Regions from separate parts of the Streptomyces sp. WZ-12 genome, predicted to be linked through region 2. Evidence: predicted binding sites of a transcription regulator. Region 2 holds the regulator's gene; the other holds the start of a gene.
What was found. The regulator HrcA, encoded in region 2, represses chaperone genes, less so after heat shock. The targets are predictions, from matches to a motif close to TTNGCACTCNGNNNNNCNGAGTGCNAA.
Positions count from the first base shown of each region.

Region 1: a site for HrcA is predicted at 1,946-1,972, ahead of PV796_RS23000 (FmdB family zinc ribbon protein). Genes of this name have one in related genera too.

Region 1 covers NZ_CP118574.1:5,296,974-5,300,079, reverse strand. The annotation lists gene PV796_RS23010 (potassium/proton antiporter) at 1-186, shown strand, start outside; gene PV796_RS23005 (MFS transporter) at 561-1,847, shown strand; gene PV796_RS23000 (FmdB family zinc ribbon protein) at 1,984-2,328, shown strand; gene PV796_RS22995 (S-methyl-5'-thioadenosine phosphorylase) at 2,466-3,106, shown strand, end outside.
Region 2 covers NZ_CP118574.1:5,971,137-5,974,242, forward strand. The annotation lists gene PV796_RS25760 (MBL fold metallo-hydrolase) at 1-218, opposite strand, end outside; gene hrcA (heat-inducible transcriptional repressor HrcA) at 561-1,577, shown strand; gene dnaJ (molecular chaperone DnaJ) at 1,578-2,714, shown strand; gene PV796_RS25775 (nitronate monooxygenase) at 2,802-3,106, shown strand, end outside.

The sequences.
Region 1 (3,106 bases), 670 kb from region 2:
ACGACGGTGCTGCGGCACGGCGACGAGCTGCTGGTGGTCGCCACCGACCCGGTGCGGGACGCGGCCGAGCGCCGGCTCCAGGCGGTGTCGCAGGGCGGCAAGCTGGCCGGCTGGCTGGGCACCGCCACGGAGCGCGAGCCCCAGGAGGGCGGGGCCGGCCGCACCCGGAGGCGCGAGGTCGGCTGAGGCGGCGGGCCCGGCCGCCCCTGGGTGGCCGGGCCCCGCACGGCACGGCGCCCGGCTTGTCCGGCCGGGCGCCGCATGTGCGCTATCTCTCCACGGATGCCAAGGAAATCCCCGTGAAGTCCTGGTTAATCCCAGGGCTTCTCCCCCATATGACCTGTACTATCGAAACGGTATTTTGTACGGATCACGAACCAACTCTGCCTGACGCAGAGCTGGCGCGACCGCTCGGCGGCCGCGGTCCCCTGCCACACGCAGCCACCTCTTTCGGTGCGGACCATGCGGTATCACTCGGTCCTGCGCGAGAGGACAGCTCTCGGCGCGCACCTGTGACGACCTCGCGGGGCAGCGCTACCAGGCGGCAGAAAGGCCCGGCCGTGGCATCCGCGGTCAAGGATTCCCGTCCCGGTTACGGACAACTGTTGCGCACGCCCGGAGCGTGGACCTTCTTGGTGCCCGGCTTCCTGGCCCGGCAGCCGTTCGCGATGCTGACCATCGGCATCGTCCTGCTCGTCCAGTCCACCACCGGCTCCTACGGCACCGCCGGCGCGGTCTCCGCCGCCACCGGCGTCTCGATGGCCCTGTTCGCCCCGCAGGGCGGCAAGTTGGCCGACCGGTTCGGCCAGCGGGCGGTGCTCATCCCCGGCGTCCTCGTGCACGTCGCGGGCGTCTCGGCGCTGATCGTGCTCGCCCTGGCACACGCACCCCTGTGGGCGCTGCTGGCCGTCGCCGTCCCCACGGGCGCCTCGACGCCGCAGGTCGGCCCGATGGTGCGGGCCCGTTGGGCGGCGAAGCTGGGCGGCACCCCGCTGATGCCGACGGCCGCCGCCTTCGAGTCGGTGACCGACGAGTTCACCTTCGTCGTCGGCCCGGTGCTGGCGACCGCGCTGTGCACCGGCATCCACCCGGCCGCCGGCCTGGTCGCCGAGGCCGTGCTGACGCTCGCCGGCGGCCTGCTGTTCGCCTCGCAGCGGCGCACCCAGCCGCCGGTCCACCGGGAGAGCGCCTTGGACCAGGCGCGGGTCTCGGCGCTGTCCATCCCTGGTGTGCGCCTCCTGATCGTGGCGTTCCTGGGCATCGGCTCGGTCTTCGGCGGGATGCAGGTCTCGCTCACCGCGCTCACCGAGCACATCGGGCAGCCCGGCATCAACGGCGTCCTCTACGGGATCTTCGCCGGCGGCAACATGCTCGCCGGCATCGCCTGCGGCACGATCGCCTGGAAGGTCGGCCCGCGCCGCCGCCTGCTGGTCGCCTACGGGCTGCTGGCGCTGGCCACCACCCCGTTGTGGGCGGTGACCGCGGTGCCGCTGCTGGGCGCCGTCGGCCTGGTCGTCGGCCTCTGCATCGCCCCCGCGCTGATCACCGGCTACACCCTGGTCGAGTCCCTGGTCCCGGCCACCGCCCGGACCGAGGCGTTCACCTGGCTGACCGGCGCGGTGGCGCTGGGCCAGGCGGCCGCGGCCACCTCCGCCGGTCAGTTGGCGGACCGCTTCGGCCCCAGCTCCGGCTTCCTGGTGCCGCTGGTCGGCACGGCGTTGGCCCTGGTGGTGCTGCTGAGCCTGCGCGCCCACCTGGTGCCCCGCTCCTCGGCGGTCGTCGCCGGGTCGACCGGCGCCGCCGAGGACGCCGTCGGCGAGCCGGAACGGGAGCTGAGCCGCGCCTGAACGGGCCCGAACCCGGGGGCGCGGGCGGGCGTGGAGTCGGTCACCGTGCGCCGTTCGCGGTGGACTGGGGCGCCGGAATACTGCAAGATGGAGCGTCGTTAGCACTCAATGAGTGAGAGTGCCAGGAGGAAGTCAAGTGCCGACCTACCAGTACCAGTGCACCGCGTGCGGCGAGGGCCTTGAGGCCGTGCAGAAGTTCACCGACGACGCGCTCACCGAGTGCCCAAGCTGCAGCGGACGCCTCAAGAAGGTGTTCTCGGCGGTCGGCATCGTCTTCAAGGGCTCCGGCTTCTACCGCAACGACAGCCGCGGCTCGTCATCCAGCAGCAGCCCGGCCAGCAGCTCCTCGTCGAGCAGCGCATCGTCGAACGGCTCCTCGTCGTCCGATGCCTCCTCGTCGTCGTCCTCGTCGTCCGGCTCCACCTCGTCGTCCTCGGACAGCAAGTCGACGACCAAGGCCAGCACCGGCTCGGCCGCCTGACCAAGGCACCGACGCCCGCGAGCGGACTTCCGGGCCCCGCCGCTCCCCACCAGGAGCGGCGGGGCCCGCCGCATTCCCGGGAGCCGGACGGTCCGAACCGCCCGCGGGCCGGCACGGGCGCCCGATAGTGTGATCGCATGGCTGATGCGGAGATTGGCGTTATCGGCGGGTCGGGGTTCTACTCCTTCCTGGATGACGTGACCGAGATCACGGTGGACACCCCCTACGGGCGACCCAGCGACTCCTTGTTCCTCGGCGAGATCGCCGGGCGCTCGGTCGCCTTCCTGCCGCGGCACGGCCGCGGCCACCACCTCCCGCCACACCGCATCAACTACCGCGCCAACCTCTGGGCGTTGCGCTCCCTCGGCGTGCGGCAGGTCCTCGGCCCGTGCGCCGTCGGTGGCCTGCGCCCCGAATACGGGCCCGGCACCCTGCTCGTCCCCGACCAGCTCGTGGACCGCACCAAGTCCCGCGCCCAGAGCTACTTCGACGGCGAACCGCTTCCCGACGGCAGCATCCCCAACGTCGTCCACCTCACCTTCGCCGACCCGTACTGCCCCACCGGCCGGCAGGCGTCCCTCGATGCCGCGCGCGGCCGCGACTGGGAGCCGGTCGACGGCGGCACCCTCGTGGTGATCGAGGGGCCGCGCTTCTCCACCCGCGCCGAGTCGCGCTGGCACGCCGCCCAGGGCTGGTCGGTGGTGGGCATGACCGGCCACCCCGAGGCCGTCCTGGCCCGCGAACTGAGCCTGTGCTACACCTCGTTGACCCTGGTCAC
Region 2 (3,106 bases):
GGGTGGGTGAGCGCGACATGCGTCACATCGCGGCCCAGCACCCCGCGGACCGTGCGGCGCAGCTCCGCCCCGGCGGCGAGGGTCGGACCGGTGTCGACGAGCAACACCCCGCCGGCGCCGGCGATCATGCCGATCGTCTCGTCCCAGCCGGGCATCCGGCGCCGGACGACGCCGGTGCCGAGCCGCTCCCAGCCGGCCTCTTCCCAAGTGGTGCGCATGGCAGGACGCTAGCGCCCCCGCGATAGCGTTGCCCCGCACCCGGTGGAAACCCGGCGGAAAGCCGGCGGGCACGAGCACCTCGTGGGGCGCACCGCGATGCGCCTGTGGCGCGGGCCCGGAGCGCCAACGAGCCGTCGTATAAGGGATTTCCAAGGGATCGCTCAGGGAACTCTCCGGGGCGGCCCCGGGTCGGATCAGGCGGTGGTGGGTAAGCCCTCAGTGCGCCCGCCCTTGCTGTATCCGCTCCGCCCGGCCGTACACTGGCTGCGGGTCTGGCACTCGGGCCAGGTGAGTGCCAGTGAAGAGACGACCGGCGGGACGGCCGACTGGAGGTGGCGGAAATGCTCAGTGAACGCAGGCTCGAAGTGCTGCGCGCCATCGTCCAGGACTACGTAGGGACGGAGGAGCCGGTCGGCTCCAAGGCCCTCACCGAGCGCCACAAGCTGGGCGTCTCCCCGGCCACCGTCCGCAATGACATGGCGGCCCTGGAGGACGAGGGCTTCATCGCCCAGCCGCACACCAGCGCCGGCCGGATCCCGACCGACAAGGGCTACCGCCTCTTCGTCGACAAGATGGCCGGCGTCAAGCCGCTGTCCGTCCCCGAGCGGCGGGCGATCCAGAATTTCCTGGACGGCGCCGTCGACCTCGACGACGTGGTGGGCCGCACCGTGCGGCTGCTGGCGCAGCTCACCCGACAGGTCGCGGTGGTGCAGTACCCGTCCCTGACGCGGTCCACCGTCCGGCACGTCGAGCTGCTGGCGCTGGCCCCGGCCCGGCTGATGCTGGTGTTGATCACCGACACCGGCCGCGTCGAGCAGCGGCTCATCGACTGCCAGACGCCGTTCGGCGAGACGTCCCTGGCGGACCTGCGCGCCCGGCTCAACAGCCGGATCGTCGGCCGCCGTTTCACCGACGTCCCGCAGCTCGTGCAGGATCTCCCGGAATCCTTCGAACAGGACGACCGGGCCACCGTATCGACAGTACTGTCGGTGTTGCTGGAGACTTTGGTGGAGGAGACCGAAGAGCGGTTGATGATCGGCGGCACCGCCAATCTGACGCGCTTCGGGCATGATTTCCCCCTGACCATCCGGCCGGTGCTGGAAGCCCTTGAGGAGCACGTGGTGCTGCTCAAGCTGCTCGGGGAGGCCAACGACTCGGGCATGACCGTACGCATCGGGCATGAGAATGCTCACGAGGGCCTGACGTCCACCTCGGTCGTCACCGTCGGATACGGTTCGGGCGACGAGGCCGTCGCGAAATTGGGCGTGGTCGGACCGACCCGCATGGACTACCCCGGAACGATGGGAGCGGTACGCGCAGTGGCACGTTACGTCGGACAGATCCTCGCGGAGTCGTAAGTGGCCACGGATTACTACTCGGTCCTCGGCGTCAGCCGTGACGCCTCGCAGGACCAGATCAAGAAGGCTTTCCGGCGGCTGGCGCGCGAGCTCCACCCGGATGTGAACCCGGATCCCAAGACCCAGGAGCGGTTCAAGGAGATCAACGCCGCCTACGAGGTCCTGTCGGATCCGCAGAAGAAGCAGGTCTACGACCTCGGTGGCGACCCCCTCTCGCAGGCCGGCGGCGCCGGTGGCGCGGGCGGCTTCGGCGCGGGCTTCGGGAACTTCTCCGACATCATGGACGCGTTCTTCGGCACGGCCTCGCAGCGCGGCCCGCGCTCGCGGACCCGCCGCGGCCAGGACGCGATGATCCGCCTCGAAATCGAGTTGAGCGAGGCCGCGTTCGGCACCACCAAGGACATCCAGGTCGACACCGCCGTCGTCTGCACCACGTGCAGCGGCGAGGGCGCCGCGCCGGGCACCTCGGCGCAGACCTGTGACATGTGCCGCGGCCGCGGCGAGGTCTCGCAGGTCACCCGGTCCTTCCTGGGCCAGGTCATGACGTCCCGACCCTGCCCCCAGTGCCAGGGCTTCGGCACGGTCGTCCCGACCCCGTGCCCGGAGTGCGCGGGCGACGGCCGGATCCGCTCCCGCCGCACCCTCACGGTCAAGATCCCGGCCGGTGTCGACAACGGCACCCGGATCCAGTTGGCCGGCGAGGGCGAGGTCGGCCCCGGCGGCGGCCCCGCCGGCGACCTCTACGTCGAGATCCACGAGCTGCCTCACCCGGTGTTCCAGCGCCGCGGCGACGACCTGCACTGCACGGTCACCATCCCGATGACCGCGGCGGCGCTGGGCACCAAGTGCCCCCTGGAGACGCTCGACGGCATGGAGGATGTCGACGTCCGGCCCGGCACCCAGTCCGGCCAGTCGATCCCGCTGCACGGCCGCGGCGTGACCCACCTGCGCGGCAACGGCCGCGGCGATCTGATCGTCCACGTCGAGGTGCAGACCCCGAGCAAGCTGGAGCCCGAGCAGGAGGAACTGCTGCGCCGGCTGGCCAAGCTGCGCGGCGAGGAGCGCCCGCAGGGACAGTTCCAGCCCGGGCAACAGGGGCTGTTCTCGCGGTTGAAGGACGCGTTCAACGGGCGGTAGGCGCACGGGTCGGGGCGGTGGTCAGGGGGTTTCCCGCGGCCGTCGCCCCGGTTCTGGGCAGGGCGAGGGGCGTGACACGATGTGGGCATGCCCACCGCGCTCACCGATCTCTGCCGCCACCCCATCGTGCAGGCCCCGATGGCGGGTGGTGGCTCCGGACCCGAGTTGGCCGCCGCCGTCTGCGAGGCCGGCGGCCTCGGCTTCCTGGCGGCCGGCTACAAGACCGCCGACGGCATGTACCAGGAGATCAAGCAACTGCGCGGGCTGACCGGCCGGCCCTTCGGCGTCAACCTCTTCATGCCGCAACCCCCGTTGGCCGACGCCTCCGCCGTCGCGGTCTACCGCGAGCAACTCGCCGGCGAGGCCACCTGGTACGAGACCGAGCTCGGCGA